DNA from 3 places in the Paraburkholderia sp. CNPSo 3281 genome. Region 3 is predicted to be linked to each of the others. Evidence: riboswitches for the same ligand, from Rfam matches in the RefSeq annotation. Region 3 holds a riboswitch; each other region holds the start of a gene.

Region 1 (6,755 bases), on a different contig from region 3:
AAGGAGTTTGCCGATGGCGAGGTGGACAAGCTGCGGGCGCACTTGCGCGCGCTTTCGTAGCCCTAGCGCTTCTGCGCCCCATACAGCGTCGAATCCGCAAATCCCTCCGCCGCGAGCACGCGCCCCACGAGAATCAGCGCCGTACGCTCGATATCCGTGGCCAGCACCTTCTGCGCGATATCCGCTAGCGTGCCCGTCACGCGTTCCTCGTCGGGCCAGCTCACGCGATAGATCACCGCGACCGGGCAATCCTCGCCATAGTGCGGCCGCAATTCCTCGACGATGCGCGCGATATGGCGCACGCCCAGGTGAATCGCGAGCGTCGCTTTGTGACGCGCGAGGTCGGCTAGCTGCTCGCCTTCGGGCATCGACGTTTTCGTGGCGTAGCGCGTAAGGATGAGCGTCTGCGAAATGCCGGGCAGCGTAAGTTCGCTGCCGAGCGCCGCCGCGCACGCAGCGGTCGCGGTCACGCCGGGCACGACTTCATAAGGAATACCAAGTAGACGCAGCCGCCGTATCTGCTCGCCGATTGCGCCATAGAGCGACGGGTCGCCCGAATGCACGCGCGCCACGTCGAAGCCCTGGGCATGCGCGCTTTCGAGCAGCGCAACGATCTCGTCGAGCGTGAGCGGCGCCGTGTCCACCACCTTGTGCGCGCGGTGGCCTTCCAGCACGGCGGGCGGCACGAGCGAGCCCGCGTAGAGAATGACGGGGCAGCTGCGCACGAGGCGCTGGCCCTTCACGGTGATCAGTTCAGGATCGCCCGGACCCGCGCCGATAAAGAAAACGGTCATACGTGGAAACTCCGCTAAATAGGGTTCGCGAGCGCGTCGGTTGCCGCTTGCGCCGACGTGAATTCACGTTGCGCTGCGGGCAGCGGCGGCCGCTGCATCATCACCACAGGCAAGCCCATTTCGCGCGCGACGGCGAGCTTCGCTTCGGTCGCGCCGCCGCCGCTGTTCTTGCTGACCACGACGTCGATGCGCGCTTCGGTAAAGAGCGCGCGCTCGCCAACGGCTGTGAACGGCCCGCGCGCATCGATGACGCGAGCGCGGGCAGGGCCGGGATGCGCTTCGAGGCAACGGATCGTCCAGTGCTGCTGCGGCGGCACTTCGTTCAGATGCGCAAGCGGCTCGCGCCCGAGCGTGAAGAGCGGGCGCGCGAACGGCACGATCGCTTCGACTACGCCGGCCCAGCCGCTCACCATGCGCCAGTCGTCGCCGGGCTGCGGCTGCCACGGCGCACGCCGCAGCGCCCAGTACGGCACCTGTGCCGCAGCGCACACGCGCGCCGCATTGGCGCTGATCTGCGCGGCATAGGGATGCGTGGCGTCGAAAACGAGTGCGATGTTTTCGTCGGCGAGAAAGCGCGCGAGCCCTTCTGCCCCGCCAAAGCCGCCCACGCGCACCGCGCAGACGAGATCGGCGGGCACGCGGCCAAGGCCCGCGAGCGAGTACACGTGCTGCGGGCCGAGCGTGCGCGCGATCGCCAGCGCATCGCCGGTGCCGCCGAGCAGCAGGATGCGCACCGTCACGGCTTGACGGCCTCGTAAAGCGTGACAGGCAAGGCCTGACGCCAGGTATCGAAGCCGCCCAGCGGCTGCGCCTCGCCGATGCCGATGCGCGTGAGCGTGCCGCCGTGCTGCGCGCGCCATGCCACGAGTGCCGCTTCGCTCTGCAATGTTACCGCGTTCGCGACGAGCCGCCCGCCGCTCGCTAGCGCCGCCCAGCACGCGTCCAGCACGCCGGGTACGGTCACGCCGCCGCCGATGAAGACCGCGTCGGGCGCGGCAAGTCCTGCGAGCGCGTCGGGCGCGCGGCCCGCGACGAGTTGCAAACCCGGCACGCCCAACGCCGCGCGATTGTGCTCGATGAAACGTTGACGCTCGGCGTGCGCCTCGATCGCGATCGCGCGGCAGGCGGCGTGCGAGCGCATCCACTCGATGCCGATCGAGCCGCTGCCGGCGCCCACGTCCCAAAGCAGCGCGCCGGGCGTCGGCGCGAGACGCGCGAGCGTGAGTGCGCGCACGTCGCGCTTCGTGATCTGACCATCGTGGCGGTAGGCATCGTCGGGAAGGCCGGGCGTGAGCGTCCAGCCGCGCGCGGGCGTCTGCACACTATCGCTTTCGCATTCGAACGCGACCAGATTGAGTGCCGCGGCTTCTTTGACGTGCCACGCATCGGCGCGGCCTTCAATGCGGCGCTCGAGCGGGCCGCCCAGATGCTCGAATACGGCAAGACGCGTGGCGCCGAAGCCCGCTTCGGCGAGCAACGCGGCAAGCGCCGCGGGCGTGCGCCCATCCGCGCTCAACGCGAGCACGCGCGAGCGCCCGTAGAGATGGCGGCGCAGCGCATCGAGCGGACGGCCGACGAGCGAGACCATCGCCGTATCCTGCAACGCCCACCCCCTGCGCGCCGCCGCGAGCGAGAGCGACGACGGCGCGGGCAGCACGCGCATTTCACCGGGCGCCACGCGGCGCGCGAGCATCGCGCCCACGCCGAACAGCATGGGGTCGCCGCTCGCAAGCACGCATACGGACAGATTCGACTCGCGGAACGCAAGCAGCGCCTCCACGCTGAACGGCTGCGGCCACGCTTCGCGCCGCGCACGCACGCGCGAGGGCAGCATCGCGAGATGGCGCTCGCCGCCCGTCACGATGGCCGCGTCGAACAGCGCGCGCCGCGCGTCGCGCCCGAGCCCCGCGTAGCCATCGTCGCCGATGCCCACCACCGTCAGCCATGCCTGCGTGCCCAGCATTCGTTCTCCCGCCTTTACCTGTTTCTCTACACCGCCGCGGGCCCTGAGCCCCATCGTGGGGCGGAGCACGCGTGAAAACGGGCATAATACCGTGTCCGCCGGCGCCGTTAAGGCAACTTTGCGTGAGACCGGAGTAAGCGCTGAAGCACTAACTCCGGATCGCAGAAAGGGAACACAGCAAGCTGTGGCCGCCCCCGCGACTGTGAGCAGCGAGACCGCATCCACCCGAGCCACTGGTTTTACCGGGAAGGCCGATGCGGTCGACGACCTGCGAGCCAGGAGACCTGCCGGCCGAATGTTTGCGCGAACCCATATCGGGCGGGGTGTACCGATACCGCTGCCGTTTCCCGCCTGCCGTGCGGGCAGCGCGCCGCACCAGCGCGATGCTTACCCGGTATTCCCTTGAAACACGAAACGAAGCCCGTCTCGCCCGCTGCTGCATTGGCCGTGCTCCGCCCCTCGGCGTGCCCGGGGCTCGTACGCGTAGTCGCGGCACGCGACGGCGGCCTGTGCCGCATCCGCCTGCCTGGCGGCGTGCTGAGCGCCGCGCGTGCGCGCGCCCTCGCGGGCGCCGCGTTGACGCATGCAAGCGGCGTGCTCGAACTGACCAATCGCGCGAACGTGCAGATTCGCGGCGTGCGCGCCGGCGAGGAAGCGGCGTTGAGCGCCACGCTGATCAGCGCTGGCCTCGGCCCCGCTGGCATCGACGCCGCGAGCCCGGTCGAGCGCGCGTGCGCCGCCGACGAACTGCGCAACGTGATGCTGAGCCCGCTCGCGGGCCTTGACCCTAACGCGTTGTGCGATACGACGGAACTCGCCGCCGCGCTCATCGACATGATGCAGCGCGAGCCGCGTTTCGCCGCGCTCTCGCCCAAGTTCGCGCTGCAACTGGACGGCGGCGAACGTCTGGCGATGCTCGAGCATCCGCACGACATCTGGCTCGCCGCGCTGCCGCATGGCGCAACGGTGCGCTTCGCGGTGGGCCTCGCGGGTTGCCCCACGGCGCAGCCAGTCGGCACGCTCGCGGCCGGGGACGTTTGCGCATCGATGCGCGCGCTGCTGCATGCGTTCCTCGATCTCGCCGCAGTAGACGCAACACGCATGCGCGACGTGCTGGCCGCTCACTCGCTCGACGCGCTGCTGCAGCGCGCGCAACAGCATGGCGAATGCGCGCTGATGCGTGACGACGCCGCCCTGCACGCATGGCGCCGCGCCGCGAGTCCCGCCGACTTGCGCCTCGGCGCGCACGCCCTGCACGCCGACGGCAGCGGCTATGTGGGCGCGCAGCCCTCGCTCGGCCGTATCGACGCGCAAACGCTGCGCGCACTAGCCGCGCTCGCTGAAGACTCAGGCGATGCGACGCTGCGTGTGACGCCATGGCAAGGCGTGCTGCTGCCCAACGTGCCCGCTCACGCCATGCCCGCCGCGCTCGAACGGCTGCACGCGCTCGGCCTCATCGTCTCGCGCGCCAACCCGCTTGCACGCCTGATCGCGTGCACGGGCTCGACGGGATGCGCAAACAGCCACGCGGACACGAAAGCCGACGCACAGCGCCTCGCCGCCCTGCTGCCGCCCGGCGCCGAAGCCCACCTGAGCGGCTGCGAGCGCTCCTGCGCGGCCGCGCATTGCGCGCCGTTCACGTTGCTCGCCAGCGCACCGGACCACTACGACCTGTACCAGCGCGACGATACGCAAAGCGGCTTCGGCCAGCTCGTCGCGCGCAACCTGACGATCGAAGCCGCTGCCCTTGCACTCGCGCAGCAGCCCCGGAGTACCCAAGATGTCTGATTACATCCGCGACGGCCAGGCGATCTATCGCGAGTCGTTCGCGACGATCCGTGCCGAAGCCGACCTCTCGCGCATTCCCGCCGACCTCGAAAAACTCACCGTACGCGTGATTCACGCATGCGGCATGGTCGACGTGGCCGCCGACCTCGCGTTTTCCGCAGGCGCGGGCACGGCGGGCCGCAACGCGCTCGCGGGCGGCGCGCCGATTCTCTGCGACGCGAAAATGGTCGCCAATGGCGTGACGCGCGCGCGCCTGCCCGCGAACAACGCCGTGATCTGCACGCTCGACGATCCCGCCGTACCGGATCTCGCGCGCGAGATCGGCAACACGCGCTCGGCAGCCGCGCTCGAACTGTGGCGGCCGCACCTTGCAGGCAGCGTCGTTGCGATCGGCAATGCGCCTACCGCGCTCTTTTATCTGCTCGACATGATCGCCGCCGGCGCACCGCGCCCCGCGCTGATCCTCGGCTTTCCCGTGGGCTTCGTCGGCGCGGCCGAGTCCAAGGCGCAGCTCACAGCCGAAAGTCATGGCGTGCCCTTCGTCGTCGTGCACGGCCGCCGCGGCGGCAGCGCGATGGCCGCCGCCGCCGTCAACGCACTCGCTTCGGAGACCGAATAAATGATCCGCAAAGGACGTCTGCACGGCATTGGCGTCGGCCCCGGCGACCCCGAACTGCTCACGCTCAAGGCGCTGCGCCTGCTCAAAGCCGCGCCCGTAGTCGCGTATTTCGTCGCGAAGGGCAAGAAAGGCAATGCGTTCGGCATTGTCGAGGGCCATCTCGAAGCGGAGCAGGAACGCCTGCCGCTCGTGTACCCCGTCACGACCGAAGCGCTCGAACCGCCGCTCTCGTATGAAGCGATCATCGCCGACTTCTACGACGGCGCGGCGCAAACGCTTTCGCGCCATCTCGACGCCGGACGCGACGTGGCCGTGATCTGCGAAGGCGATCCGTTCTTCTACGGCTCGTACATGTATCTGCACGACCGGCTCGCCGCGCGCTACGAGGCCGAAGTCGTGCCGGGCGTGTGCTCGATGCTGGGCGGCGCGGCGGTGCTCGGCGTGCCGCTCGTCTACCGCAACCAGAGCCTCGCCGTCCTCTCGGGGGCGCTGCCCGAAGACGAATTGCGCCGGCGCCTGGCCGACGCTGACGCCGCCGTGATCATGAAACTGGGCCGCAACTTCGACAAGGTGCGCCGCGTGCTGGGCGAACTGGGCCTCGCGCATCGCGCGCTATATGTCGAGCGCGCAACGATGGCGAACCAGCGTATCGTCGCGCTCGACGACGTCGATCCGATGGCTTCGCCCTACTTCTCGCTGCTCGTCGTGCCGGGGGTGAAATGGCAGTCGTGACGCCGCCCGCCATCGTCATTCTCGGTCCCGGCGCACTCGCCATGGCGCGGCGCGTGCAGGCGCTTTACCCAGGCGCGCAGGTCCATGCGCTACAAGGCCGCGTGGCAGGCGATGTCGCGTTCAGCGAGCTTGGCGCGCATTTGCGCGAATGCTATACGCGTGGCCTGCCCATCGTCGCGCTGTGCGCGGCGGGCATCGTGATCCGGTGCCTCGCGCCGCTCTTTGCCAACAAGGGCGCGGAGCCACCGGTGCTCGCGCTCGCCGAGGATGGCAGCGCCGTCGTGCCGCTGCTCGGTGGGCTCACCGGCGTGAACGTCATGGCGCGCGAAATTGGCGCGGCGCTCGCGGTTGCGCCCGCCATCACCACGAGCGGCGAATTGCGCTTCGGCACCTGCCTGCTCAATCCGCCCGCGGGCTATGCGCTGGCGAGCCTCGCGCAAGGCAAGCGCTTCGTCTCCGATCTGCTTGCGGGCGCAACGACACGCGTGGACGGCCAGGCATCGTGGCTGGAAAACGTCGATCTGCCGCGCGACGCCGCGGCGCGCCATGCGATACGCGTGAGCGCGCACAGCTGGGACGGCAGTCCCGACGACCTCGTGATTCATCCTCGCAGCATCGTCGCGGCCGTGGGTGCGCCACGCGAAGCGCTTGCCGCTTGCGTGCGCCGCGCACTCGTTGCACATGGCCTCGCGCCGCTCGCGCTCGCGGCGCTCGTCGCCCCTGCTGCGCACATGGGCGATGCGTCGCTCGCGCAGGCGGCAACGGAACTCGGCGTACCGCTGCGCTTCGTCGATAGCGCGGAGAACACCGCGCAAGCCACGCTCGCCGCCCTCGACTTTGCGGCAAACGTCGAACGCTA
Region 2 (6,755 bases), on a different contig from region 3:
TTACGCAGCATTCCTGATCGATCCCGACGGCAACAACGTCGAGGCCGTCTGCTACGCGCGCGAAGCGTAAGCGGGCGTCAGGCGCCAGGCGTGGCATCCGGCGCCGCCGCGGGCACGCTGGCCGCCTCGTCCTGCGGCCAGCGGTTTTCGAACACGCATTCGCCAAGCGGCTTGCGTTCCGCCCATTTCTCCATTTCGAGCATCGGCTGCGGGTAGAATGCGTCGACCTGACCCACGCAGAGTATCGCCACCGGCTTGGCGCCGGGCGGCATGGCGAGCAGGGCGCGCACCTCGTCGACGTCGAAGATCGACACCCAGCCCATGCCGAGCCCTTCGGCGCGGGCCGCGAGCCACATGTTCTGGATCGCGCACGCCACCGAGGCGAGGTCCATCTCGGGCAGCGTGCGGCGGCCGAAGACGTGGGCTTCGCGGCGATCCATCAGCGCGACCACGAGCACCTCGGCGCAATCGCGCATGCCTTCCACCTTGAGCTTCATGAACTCGTCGCGGCGTTTGCCCAGCGCATCGGCGGTTGCAATGCGTTCGCGCTCGACTGTCGCGTGAAGTTGCTCGCGCAGCGAATGGTCCGTGATGCGCACGATCCGCCACGGCTGCATGAAGCCTACGCTCGGCGCGTGATGCGCGGCGTCGAGCAGGCGCGCGAGCGTCGCGGGATCGATCGGGCCCGGTGCGAAGTGCCGCATGTCGCGGCGCTCGTAAATCGCGCGGTAGACCGCCGCGCGTTCGGCTTCGTCAAAGGGCTGTGCCATGAAAGAGTGCGGCCGCGAAAGCCGGGTTGGAGGGCCAGTAAGCGTGCATATAGGTGGCCGTGATCGAGCCGTGCCGGTACAGCGCCTCGCCGGGCGCGCCAGTTTGTGCGTGGTGTGCCGTGAGCGCGGGCGCCAGCGGCGTGGCCATGCGCGAGTAGTGAAACGTGTGGCCGCGCAGCGCGCCATGCGCGCCGTCGAACTGCTGCATGCCGAGCGCCGCGAAGCGCTTTTGCATGACCGCAACGCCTGGTAGCAGGCCGAGCATCGGCGTGCACGTGCCTTCTACGTCGGTCAGGGCATCGAGCAGATAGAGCATGCCGCCACATTCGGCGACGAGCGGTTTGCCCGCAGATACATGCGCGCGCAACGAATTCGCGCTCTGCGTATTGTGCGCGAGCGTCGAAGCATGTAGCTCGGGATAGCCGCCCGGCAGAAAGATCGCCTCTGCGCCGGCGGGTGCGGGCTCGTTCGCGAGCGGCGAGAAGTAACTCACGTTCGCGCCCAGCGATTCGAGCAACGCGACGTTCGCCGGATAGAGAAACGAGAACGCGGCGTCGCGGGCAACGGCGATATGATGGCCTTCGAGCTGGCGCGCAATCGTTTCGTCATGCGAAGGATCGGAGAATGTCACCGCAGGCGGCAATTCGACGAGCGCGGTTTGCGCGAGCGCGTCCGCGGCGCGTTCGATGCGCGCGTCGAGGTCGTCGATCTCCGCCGCCTGATGCAGACCGAGATGACGGTCGGGCAGCGCCATCGTTGCTTCGCTCGCGACGTGCCCGAGCCAGCGCACGTCGGCGGGCAATGCCTCCTGCAGCATTTGCGCGTGACGCGCTGAGCCCACGCGGTTCGCCAGCACGCCATGAAACGGCACGTCCGGCCGAAAACGCGCGAGACCGAACGCGATCGCGCCGAAGGTCTGGGCCATCGACTTCGCGCTGACGATGGCGGCCACCGGCACGCCGAACGCGGTCGCGAGATCGGCGCTGCTCGGCGTGCCGTCGAACAGGCCCATCACGCCTTCGATGAGGATCAGGTCGGCTTCGCGCGCGGCCTGCGCGAGCAGGGCGCGGCACGCCTCTTTGCCCACCATCCACAGGTCGAGCGAGAGCACCGGCGCGCCGCTCGCGCGTGCGAGGATCATCGGGTCGAGAAAATCCGGCCCAGTCTTGAAGACGCGCACGCGTCGGCCCGCGCGCCGGTGCAGGCGCGCGAGGCCAGCCGTGAGCGTGGTCTTGCCCTGACCCGACGCGGGCGCGCTGATGAAGAGCGCGGGGCAGGCAAAGGTTGCGCTCATGCGCTTAAAACTCCACGCCCTTTTGCGCTTTCACGCCTTGCTCGCGATACGGATGCTTCACGAGGCGCATTTCCGTGACGAGGTCTGCGGCTTCGATCAGGGCGTCGGGGGCATGGCGGCCCGTCACGACCACGTGCACGTGCGGCGCGCGCGACGCGATCACACCGAGCACTTCGTCGAGCGGCAGGTACTCGTATTTGAGCACCGTGTTGAGTTCGTCGAGGATCACCATGGCGTACTCGCCGCTCTCGATCATGCGCTTCGCTTCGTCCCAGCCCTTGCGCGCGGTGGCGATGTCGCCGTCGCGATTCTGCGTGTTCCAGGTGTAGCCGTCGCCCATCGTCACGAAATCGCAGTGCGCAACGCTGCCGAGAAAATCACGTTCGGCCGTGTGCAGCGCGCCCTTGATGAACTGCACGACGCCAAGCTTCATGCCGTGGCCGAGCATGCGCACCGCCATGCCGAACGCGGCCGTGCTCTTGCCCTTGCCGTTGCCGGTGTTGACGATCAGCAGGCCCTTTTCGTGCGTCGCGGCGGCCTGCTTCTTCTCGTGGCCTTCGCGGCGGCGTTGCGTCATGCGTTGGTGCGATTCGGGATCGGTTTTCATCGTCGGGAGTGGGTTGGTTGCGGCGCCTTCGCGTCCGCGTTTGCGTGGTTTGGCAGAAAGCCTGCGATTGCGACCGTCACACCGTCGAGCGCCAGCTTGCCGCGCACGAGCGGAGCGCCGCCCGCTGCAAGACGCGCGCAGGGTTCGCACACGCCGTCCACGCCGAACTGCGCTTGCGCGGCTGCGGAGGGCGCCGCCCGTGTGGGCGTCGCGGCGAGTTGCTCGCGCGTGTACGTTTGCAGCGGCAGCGCATGTGCGGCGCAAAACGCTTGCAAGGCGGGTTCGCCGGCTTTGGCGTCGAGCGTTGCCACAGCCGTTACGCTGTCGAGCGGCCACGCGCCGAGCGCGGCGCGCACCGCGGCTTCGATCTGCGCGAGTGTCACGCCGCGCCGGCAGCCGATGCCGAGCGCGAGCGGCGGCACGCGCTGCATGGGTTCCAGCGTGGCTTCGAATGAGGCTGCGCGCGAGGCGCGATTTTCGGCAGGATTCACGGCGAGAGCGTCGATCGAAGGCTGATCGCAGAGGCAAAACGAGCAAAAGAGTCGCGTTCCGGCCGGCGCCGGATGCGCGCTACGATAGCACACGCGTTTGCGGCTTCCCACGCCTTCCTTGACGCGCAGGCCCCCCGCGCCTACACTCGCACGCACTCTGGTGCTCGCGTGCGCGACTCATAATGCGCGCGCAGTTAAACGGGAATCAGGGAGCCATCCCGCCTCGGGCATGGCCAACCTGAACTGCACCCGCAACGGTACAACGAGCGCGGCGTTCGCACGAATGCCGCAAACCGCTTCCATGCTTTACGCAGTCCACGCCACTGTGCAAGACGGCCGCAAGGCCACTCGCGCGGGAAGGCGAAGCGGTGTCTCGTCAGTCCGGATACCGGCCAGATACGTGGGATTCGCGCTGCGGGGATGCGGTGCCGGATCCGTGATTTTCATGCGTCAGCTGGGCGTGGCCCGGGTGCGTTTCTGGTCGTTCGTCCCCTGCAGGTTGTTGAATCGTTACGCGTGACAGCGTCTCCACGGATACGCGCGTGAGCGCAACACGACACCCGCACGAACGGCAGGCGCGACGCACCATGCCCCTCGATCCGGCCTGGCGCCGAAGGAGCACTTCATGCAAATGCGCAAGATTCCGGTCACGATCGTGACGGGCTTTCTCGGCAGCGGTAAAACCACGCTGCTGCGTCACATTCTTCAGCACGCGGGCGGCCTGCGCGTCGCGGTCATCGTCAACGAATTCGGCGAACTCGGCATCGACGGCGAAATTCTGCGTGGCTGCGGCATTGGCTGCGACGAAAACGGCAACGAAACCGAAGGGCAGCTCTACGAACTCGCGAACGGCTGCCTCTGCTGCACCGTGCAGGAAGAGTTCTTCCCCGTGATGGAGAAACTGCTCGAACGCCGGGGCGATGTCGATCACGTGCTGATCGAAACCTCGGGTCTCGCGCTGCCCAAGCCGCTCGTGCAGGCGTTCAACTGGCCGTCGATCCGCAACGCGTTCACCGTCGATGCGGTCGTGACCGTGGTGGACGGCCCTGCCGCTGCGAGCGGCCAGTTCGCCGAAAATCCCCAGGCCGTGGACGCGCAGCGCCGCGCCGACCCGAATCTCGATCACGAATCGCCGCTGCATGAGCTGTTCGAAGACCAGCTTTCGGCCGCCGACCTCGTCATTCTCAACAAGACCGATCTGCTCGACGAGGCGGGCCAGGACGCGCTCATCGCCGAGCTGCGCGAAGAGCTGCCGCCGCAAGTGAAGATCGTGCGCGCGCAGCACGGCAAGCTCGATCTGCATACGCTGCTCGGGCTCGAGGCGGCCTCCGAGGAGAGCATTCATCTGCGGCACGACCATCACGGCTCCGCCGACGATCCCGATCATCACCATGACGAGTTCGACTCGGTTGTGGTGTCAGGCAATGCCGCTTCGCGCGAGACCGTGATCGAGGCGCTGCAACAACTCGTCGATGCGCACACGATCTATCGCGTGAAGGGCTTTGCCGCGTTGCCGGGCGCGCCGATGCGCCTCGTGATTCAAGGCGTGGGCCGCCGCTTCGACAGCTATTTCGACCGCCGCTGGAACACGCAGGAAAGCGCGGCGCAGCCGCTGGCGAGCCGCTTCGTGCTGATCGGCGAGGACCTCGATGGCGCGACGCTGCAAGCGGCCTTCGACGCCGCATTGGCGAACGTGCAGACCGCGGCCGCGAAGTGAACGTGCCGAGCTAGACGAGGCCGTCCCATGCATTTGCTGCGCACCACGCCCGGCGGTTTCGTCGACGACACGCAGGGCGTTATCCGTATCGACCAGCAGCCCGCCGAGATCGTCGTGCTCAGTTCGGCGGACACGACGCTCGCGCTGCTGGCGAGCGTCGTGCCGCGCTTGCCCGCAGGTTTTCCCAGCGTGCGGCTCGCGAACGTCACGTATCTGCGCCAGCCCGCGTCGGTGGACTTCTACGTCGAAGACGTCCTGCAGCACGCGCGCGTGGTGGTGGTCGATCATCTGGGCGGCGAAACATACTGGCCTTATGGCATCGAGCAGGTCGTCTCGCTCGCCGAGCGCCGCGGGCAACTGCTCGCGATGTTTTCCGGCGACTTGCAGGAAGACCCCAATCTCATCGCGAAGAGCCGCGCCGAGCCCGAGTTTTGCCGCTTGCTGTGGCGTTATCTGCGCGAAGGCGGCGCGGCCAACGCCGAGTCGTTCCTGCGTGCGCTCGCGTGGCGGGCATTCGACTGGGGCAGCGAGCCTGCGCCGCCCGTCGCGCTGCCGGCCGCCGCGCTCTATTGCCCGCAGCGCGACGTCGCGACCATCGACGAATGGCGCGCGCGCTGGCAACCCGGCGCGCCGGTCGTCGCGCTGCTGTTTTACAAGGCGCATCTGCAGGCGGCGAACACCGCCGCGTTCGATGCCCTCATCGCCGCGCTGCTCACGCGCGGCATGAACCCGCTGCCGCTTGCGATCACGTCGCTCAAGGACACCTTGAGCCGCGACGTGCTCGATCAACTGGCGGCCGAGCACGACGTCTCACTCGTGCTGAATACCACCGCATTCGCGGCTTCGTCGCTCGACGACCCCGAACCGATCGCGCTGGCCGGCGACGCGCCTGTGCTCCAGGTGATCCTGAGCGGCGGCAATCGCGAAGACTGGGTGAAGGACAATCACGGCCTGAATTCGCGCGACATCGCCATGCATATCGCGCTGCCCGAAGTAGATGGCCGCGTGATTACGCGCGCGATCAGCTTCAAGGGCCTCGCGTACCACTGCAAGCAGACGCAGGTCGATGTCGTGCGCTATCAGCCCGATATCGAACGCGTGGCGTTCGTCGCCGAACTGGCGCGCCGGTGGTGTCGTTTGCGCAGCTTGCCGAACGCAGAGAAGAAGCTCGCGCTCGTGCTCGCGAACTATCCAATGAGCGAAGGGCGCATCGGCAACGGCGTGGGGCTCGACACGCCGACCTCGGTGGTTGGCATCCTGCGCATGCTGCGCGACGAAGGCTATCGCGTGGCCGATTTGCCCGCAGACGGCGACGCGCTCATGCGCATCCTCACGCAGGGCGTGACGAACGATCCCGACACGCGCGCGCTGCGTCCCGCATGGCAGAGTCTTTCCCTCGACGACTACCGCGCGCGCTTCTCGCAGTTGCCCGCCGAGGCGCAAAACGCGCTGATCGCGCGCTGGGGCGTGCCGGAGGACGACCCAACGGTGCGCCGCGGCCGCTTCATGATTGCGGGCTGGCGCTGTGGCCAGGTGTTCGTGGGCATCCAGCCTTCGCGCTCGCGCGGCGACGACACCTACGCGAACTATCACGACGCCGAACTCGTGCCGCCGCACGCGTATCTCGCGTTCTACTTCTGGCTGCGCGAGACGTTCGGCATCGACGCCATCGCGCACGTGGGCAAGCACGGCAACCTGGAGTGGCTGCCGGGCAAGAGTGTGGCGCTCGCCGACACCTGTTGGCCCGACATGGCGCTCGGGCCGCTGCCGCATCTGTACCCGTTCATCGTCAACGATCCGGGCGAGGGGAGCCAGGCCAAGCGCCGCGCCCAGGCCGTGATCGTCGATCACCTGATGCCGCCGCTCACGCGCGCCG
Region 3 (6,755 bases):
CCGTGCGCTTCGACAGCTGATAGTCGGCCTGCAGCGCGCCTTGATGCCAATGCGCGGAGGTCGCGCCCGTATAGGCATACATGCCCGCCAGCGAGAACGCGGGCGTGACCTGCCAAAGCGCATTCACTTCGTAGTTGCTGAAGGCGATCGAGGGCAGTGGCGCACCGCCGTCGGCCTCGCTCACGCCGGTATGAATGGAACGTGACCAGGCCGCGCCGAGCGTCACGTCGCCGAGCACGTAGCTCATGCCCGCGCCGATGGTGTCTTCGCGCTGCACCGCGACCTCGGTCGGCACGAGGCCCGCGCCCGGCAGCACCGACGTATCGTACGCACCTACCGAAGAGGCGCCGCGTCCGTCGATGTGCATCCATGCCACACCGGCGCTGAACGGACCACCCTCGTAGTGCGCGCCGAAGCCGTAGGCGCGGTTCTGCGCGAAGCGGCCCGCCGCGTTCGAAAACGCGTACATCGCGCCGGCGCTGAAACCACCGTACGTGGCGCTCGCGAACTTCACGGCGTTCGAGGCGAGCCACGAATTGTTGGCATTGTCGTTGTCGAACGGATGCGCGAATGCCGTGCCGCCCGTGCCGCCCGTCAGCGTGAACGGGGCGAAGTAGTCGTGCATCGTGTCGTACTGGCGGCCCAGCGTGATCGTGCCAAATCGTTCGGATTGCAAACCAACGTAAAACGGATGGTCGTTGAAGGCTTCGCCAGACGTGACCGAGAAGCCGCGCTCGAGGCGAAAGATCGCGGCGTTGCCGCCGCCGAGATCCTCGCTGCCCTGCAGGCCCCAAAAACTGCCGTCGATAAGGCCCGAGCCTGCGCGATACTGGGTGTGGCCGCCAACGTCGCTGACATAGTCGACGCTAGCGTCGATCTCACCGTACAACGTGACCTGCTGCGCCGAGGCGCCAGCGCCTGTGAATGCCAAAGCCGCGCCGCCAAGGACGGCCAGAATGTGCTTGTTCATGAGTCTTCTTGTTTGTGCTTGTAAAGAATGCATGGACGAGCGCCGTCAACCCTCGATCGATGCGGCGAGGTGCCCCGACGTCCTCGTTAATCCGTCAATATCCAGCGGTGCTTTTGAACGGCGAACGCATGGCGGTCCGTGAGCGGTCTATCGCCGCATCGCGGCCAGTGGTGGCGACCGGATTGGGCCGCCTTTCTAAGGTAGGCGGGTGTGCATTGACGGCTCCTTGGGTTACGCGCCCTGGAATGAGTCGTGAAATAAACGCAGCGAGGTCTGACTTCTGGCTCGATTGACAGCCAGTCACAGTGGCGCGACCGCGCCGGCTTCCCACCGGCTTCCCTGCTGCATTTCGCTCGTGCAGCGCCTACGCGCGAAAAACAGCTGCAAGGATAGCGTAAGTTGCGGGAGTGGCCAAACCGGGTGTTTTCGCCACACGACGTTCGTCAAAGGTTGACGCGACGAATGCGCGGCCATTACCCTTGCGCGCTGATGGTTCCCGGCGACGGGATCAAAAGGGAACGCAGTGCAAGACTGCGGCTGCCCCCGCAACTGTAAGCGGCGAGTCCATGCCAGAGCGTGCCACTGGGAAACCGGGAAGGCCGGCAACGGATGTCGACCCGCGAGCCAGGAGACCTGCCATCAGCCGAGTCCAGCAGCCGCAGCGGGCGGGGATCCCCAATGCGCAAGCACCGCCCACGCGGCGATCGCCCGTTGCCCGGACAGCCCGTATTTCAGGAGCTGTTTCCAGCCACCGCATCATGAAGTTTCGCCAATTCGTATTGACCTCCGCTGCGCTCGCCTGTGCGTGGCAAACCGCGCATGCTGCCGACGCCGACGCCGCCAATTCATCGTCCACCGAGACGCAGCAGCAAGCCGGCGGCGACACCACCCTGCCCAATATCCTCGTCGTGGGCGACACGCAGCATCTGCCGCAATCGTTCGACCAGCGCTACGCGACCACCCAGGTGCTCACGCGCGAAGACCTCGACCGCGTCTCCCCCGTCGACCCCGGCATCGCGCAGGCGCTCGCCACGCTGCCGGGTGTCACCGTCTCGCAGACCGGCGGCCCGGGGTCGTACACGGGGGTGAGCATCCGCGGCTCGTCGGCTGACCAGGTGGCCGTGTTCATCGACGGTATACGCGTGGGCTCCGTCACCACGGGCACGGCCGAATGGGCCGATCTGGCGACCGCCTCGTTCGACCGCGTCGAGGTGATCTCGGGGCCCGCGGCCGCCTCGTTCGGCGCGGATGCCATGGGCGGCGTCGTGCAGCTCTTCACGCGCCATGCGTCGAACCAGCCGAACCAGACCATCGTCTCGTTCGGCGGCGGCTCGAACAAGACCTTCGACACGCAGGTGCGCACCTCGGGCACGATCGGCTCGACAGGGCCGCTTTCCGCATTGAGCGGCCTCACCTACTCGCTGGGCCTGCACGACTACAACACGGCGGGCATCGACGCGACGCAGCCCTGGGCTTACGGCCACGAAGACGGCCGCAACCCGTACCACGCGCAGAACCTGGACGCACGCCTCGGCTACGCGCACGACAACTGGTCGATCTCGACCTTCGCGCTCTACCACCGCTCCGATCTCTCGTACGACAACGCGGGAGGCAACGACCGCCAGCGCGACACCCAGCTCACGACCGGCCTCGCGTTCCACCTCGACATCACGCCGACCACCCAGTTCGACCAGTCCGTGGGCTACGCGACGGACCGTCAGTTCCTCTATTCGAACGACCCGACTATCCCGACCGACGAGATCGACTCGACGCGCTTTTCCACTTCCACGTCGATGACGCATCAGGAAAGGGGCCACATGCTCTTCGGCATACCGCTCGACGGCGAGACCAAGTTCGCTTACGACTACACGCGCGAGATGGCATTCCTGCCGGTGGATGTGCCGGGCGGACTGCCCGCGCGCAACGATTCGGCCGTGTCGATGCATCAGTCCACCACGCTCGGACCCCTCACGCTGTTTCTGGCGGGGCGACACGAAATCGTGCAAGGGCAATCGGTGAATACGGGCAACGTCGCGCTTTCGTGGGCGGTCACGCCGGTCTATACGGCGCGCGTTTCGTACGGCAATGCGTTCCGCCTGCCGACGTTCAACGACCTTTACTATCCGGGCTACTCGAACCCCAACCTGCTGCCCGAGCGCAGCGACTCGGTCGAAGCCGCGCTCGATGCCACCACGTCGATCGGCACGTTCACGGCAGCCGTGTACGACACGCGCGTGCACGATCTCATCACGTACAACTCGCAGACTTTCCTGCCCGTGAACGTGGGCCGCGCGCACATACAGGGGCTCGACCTCTCGTACAAGGGCACGCTCGGCAAGTCCACGCCGGTGAGCCTCACGGTGGGGATTCTGAATCCGCAGGACGTGACCGACCAGACCTGGCTCAATCGCCGCCCGCGCCAGACGGTGAGCCTGAGCGTGGATCACACGTGGGACGAGTTCCAGCTCCACGCGCTCAGCACCGGCGTTTCGCTGTTGTATAACGGCTCGACGTTCGACGACCAGCTCAACACGATCTACCTGCCTTCGTGGACGACGGTGAGCCTGCGCGCGTCGTACAAGGTCAACGCGCATCTCGCGCTTTCGGCCACGCTTTCGAACGTGTTCAACCGGCAGTACGTGAGCGCCTACGGGTACAACACGCTGGGGCGCACGGCGTTCGGCAAGGCCACCTATACGTTCTGAGCGTTGCATGCAAGCGGGTGCGCTTGAGCTTCTCCCACGCCCGCTCGCCTAGCCCTCGCGCTTCGGCCGCCGCACAGCGCGAATCTTCCCGCTGTTGCCGCCGCCACAGAAAAACTGCTCGCCGCCATCGGACTCCAGCCCCGAAACGGCGGTGCCGGGCGGCATGTCGAGTTGTTCCAGCACTTCGCCCGTGCCCGGATCGATACGCCGCAAGTCGCTCTCGTCGCCTTCCCAGGTGCCGTGCCACAGCTCGCCGTCCACCCACGTCACGCCCGTGACGAAGCGGCTCGATTCGAGCGTGCGCAAAATCGCCCCGGTCTGCGGATCGACCTGATGGATCTTGCGTTCGCGATACACCCCGACCCAAAGCGTGCCGTCCGCCCAAGCGAGTCCCGAGTCGCCGCCGCCTCCGGGCGCGGGAATCGTGGCGAGCACACGGCCCGTTTCAGGGTCGATCTTGTGGATGCGGTCCTCGGCGATCTGAAACAGATGCCGGCCGTCGAAGGCCGTGCCCGCGTGCGCCGCGATGTCAATCGAGCGCTGCGTCTCGCCGCTCTGCGGATCGAGCGACGCGATGCGCTCGCCCACGGCGAACCACACCTGCTTGCCGTCGTACGAGACCCCGCCCACCTTCTCGATGCCGGGAAAAGGGCCGTACTCGCGGACGATTTCGGCGGTCGAACGTTTCATGGTTTCCTCCTTGAATGACGGGACAGGCGTTCATCCTAATCGCCTGGCAGCGGCGCGGGGAGTAACAAGGTCGTCGCGAATCCCGGGACGGGCGGCGTGGTCCAGCGGCGCGCGCGGCCGTAACCGAACGACTGCACCTTGTCCGCCGCGGCAAGCGCATCGAGCGCGCGCTGCACGGTGCGCTGGCTCGCGCCGAGCGCGACCGCCAGCGCCGAACTCGACCACGATTCGCCATCGGCGAGAAAAGCCAGCACGGCAGCGTACTTTTCTTCCACAGGCCGCGCCAGCACCACCACTTCGCTCGCGTGGCGCGGCGCCAGCGCAAAGCCCTGCTGGGTCGCGCCGATCTCGGCCACGTCGCGCATCAGCGTGCGCAAGCGGCCGATTTCCACGCGCAGGCGGGCACGGTGCGTTTCGTCGGCGTGCCGGGTGCGAAAGGCGCGGGCGATGAGCGCGTCGCGCGGCACGTCGGCGGGCCATGCCTCGGCGAGCGCGCGGGCGAGCACGAACAGCACGGGCCGTCTTGCCAGTTCGATGACTGTCGCGCCCTCGCGGGCGACGTAGCGACATGCGTCCACGACGAGCGCCTTCGAGGCGAGTAGCGCCTCGACGTCTTCCAGCAGCAGCACCCGCTCTTCACCGCGCGCGATAAGGCGCGCAGCCGGCGAGGTCAACAGCTGCGCGGCGCTCTCGATCTCGGCGCTCAGCGCCGCGATGCCCGCCGCGCGCGCAGCGCGTGCGGCCTCGGAGAGCGAGCGCCGCGCCACCTGCGTTTGAATGCGCCGCATGGCGATGCCGGCGGCGATCAGCTCATGCGCCGCGCGCAATGCGGGCGGCAGCGGCGCGGGATCGGCTTCGGCAAGCATGCCCCCGGCCTCGTCGAGCCGGCCGATGAGCAGCAAACGGCGAATTTCCAGGTAGCGCGCGTGCGCCGCATTGAGGCGGTCGCCATGGGCTTCCAGCGTTTGCCGCGCCGCAGCGAGCGTATCGGTCGGCCAGCCGAGATCGCGTGAGGCGAGCGCGATTTCGGCCTCGGCGACGACGCAGCGCGCGCGAGCCACCGCCTCGCGCGCGCCGAAGCCGCGCGCCGCGCTGCGCAGCAGCGCTTTGGCGCGCGCGAAGTCACCGAGCTGCGCCATGGCGATGCCGCGCAGCGCGAGCGCGGGCGCGTCATCGCGCAACGCGACCCGGTTCAGCGCGCCAAGCGGATCACCGGCCGCAAGCGCGCGCGCCGCAGCCGTGATCAGCGAATCCATGGTCATGAGAATCCCGCCACACTTGTCACTCCCCCCCTTCTCGGTCCGGACCTAATCTAACACGGCGATCAAACGAATCATCGATCGAACGACACGGCGATGCGCGCAGTGCGCCGCCACCATAGTGAATCCATAGGAGGACCAGGCAATGGCAACCCATACCACAGGAACACGCGAAGACTGGCTTGCGGCACGCATCGAACTACTCGCCGCCGAGAAAGAACACACCCGCCGCGGCGACGCACTGGCGCAGCAACGCCAGGCGTTGCCGTGGGTGCGTATCGACAAGACGTATCGCTTCGAAACCGAAGATGGCGGCGCCCCGCTCGCCGATCTCTTCAAGGGGCGCTCGCAGTTACTGGTTTATCACTTCATGTTTGGGCCGGATTACGCGGCGGGCTGCCCGTCGTGTTCGTCGATTGCGGATGGTTTCGACGGTATCGCCGTACATCTCGCGAACCACGACGTGCGGCTCATGGCAGTGTCGCGCGCGCCGCTCGCGAAGCTGCTCGGCTACCGCAAGCGTATGGGATGGCATTTCCCGTGGGCCTCGTCGAGCGGCAACGACTTCAACTTCGACTTCAACGTATCGTTCACTACGGCGCAGCAGCGCGCGGGCGATATCGAATACAACTACGCGCGCAGCGGCCACGCCATGGACATGAATCCGCCGCCCGCGCCCGTTGCCGAGTTCGCGGCGAGCTGCGGCACCGACGCGGCGACCTATACGCGCGACCGACCGGGCCTCAGCGCATTCGTGCTCGAGAACGGCGTCGTCTATCACACGTACTCGACCTATGCGCGCGGCCTGGATGGCGTGTGGGGCATGTATCAGTGGCTCGACCGCGCGCCGAAGGGACGCAACGAGGCCGGCATCTGGTGGCACCGGCACGACGAGTACGCGCAAAGCTGAGGCACATCATGGATAACATCGGCATGACGGTACGGCGGCACAGCGGTACGCCGCGCGCGATTTTCTTCGGCGTTGCGTCGCTGGTCGTTGCGGCGAGCGCGGCGGCAACGTTCGTCTGGTGCGCTTCGATGCAGGCGATGGGTGGCACGCCAATGCCTGGCGGCTGGACGATGTCCGCGTTCTGGACACCCATGTGTGGACGCACCTGGTTCGACGCCGCC

What was found. A riboswitch is a leader RNA that binds a small molecule or an ion and turns the genes downstream of it on or off. The one in region 3 is predicted to bind cobalamin.
Region 1: linked by a shared signal. The riboswitch ahead of cobG (precorrin-3B synthase) and the one ahead of M3I56_RS07240 (TonB-dependent receptor domain-containing protein) in region 3 are both predicted to bind cobalamin.
Region 2: linked by a shared signal. The riboswitch ahead of cobW (cobalamin biosynthesis protein CobW) and the one ahead of M3I56_RS07240 (TonB-dependent receptor domain-containing protein) in region 3 are both predicted to bind cobalamin.

Annotation. Positions count from the first base shown of each region.
Region 1 is NZ_JAMBPS010000020.1:46,232-52,986, reverse strand. Features, by position in the region: gene M3I56_RS20405 (MarR family winged helix-turn-helix transcriptional regulator) at 1-60, shown strand, start outside; gene cobM (precorrin-4 C(11)-methyltransferase) at 63-794, opposite strand; gene M3I56_RS20395 (cobalt-precorrin-6A reductase) at 809-1,534, opposite strand; gene cbiE (precorrin-6y C5,15-methyltransferase (decarboxylating) subunit CbiE) at 1,531-2,757, opposite strand; cobalamin riboswitch at 2,876-3,064, shown strand; gene cobG (precorrin-3B synthase) at 3,160-4,545, shown strand; gene M3I56_RS20380 (precorrin-8X methylmutase) at 4,538-5,164, shown strand; gene M3I56_RS20375 (precorrin-2 C(20)-methyltransferase) at 5,165-5,896, shown strand; gene cobJ (precorrin-3B C(17)-methyltransferase) at 5,884-6,755, shown strand, end outside.
Region 2 is NZ_JAMBPS010000020.1:32,237-38,991, forward strand. Features, by position in the region: gene M3I56_RS20315 (VOC family protein) at 1-70, shown strand, start outside; gene bluB (5,6-dimethylbenzimidazole synthase) at 78-770, opposite strand; gene M3I56_RS20325 (cobyrinate a,c-diamide synthase) at 754-2,064, opposite strand; gene cobO (cob(I)yrinic acid a,c-diamide adenosyltransferase) at 2,069-2,671, opposite strand; gene M3I56_RS20335 (cobalamin biosynthesis protein) at 2,668-3,318, opposite strand; cobalamin riboswitch at 3,304-3,574, shown strand; gene cobW (cobalamin biosynthesis protein CobW) at 3,788-4,879, shown strand; gene cobN (cobaltochelatase subunit CobN) at 4,907-6,755, shown strand, end outside.
Region 3 is NZ_JAMBPS010000004.1:278,022-284,776, reverse strand. Features, by position in the region: gene M3I56_RS07245 (porin) at 1-970, opposite strand, end outside; cobalamin riboswitch at 1,219-1,353, opposite strand; cobalamin riboswitch at 1,444-1,626, shown strand; gene M3I56_RS07240 (TonB-dependent receptor domain-containing protein) at 1,729-3,675, shown strand; gene M3I56_RS07235 (glutamine cyclotransferase) at 3,724-4,365, opposite strand; gene M3I56_RS07230 (helix-turn-helix domain-containing protein) at 4,401-5,621, opposite strand; gene M3I56_RS07225 (DUF899 domain-containing protein) at 5,770-6,534, shown strand; gene M3I56_RS07220 (DUF2182 domain-containing protein) at 6,543-6,755, shown strand, end outside.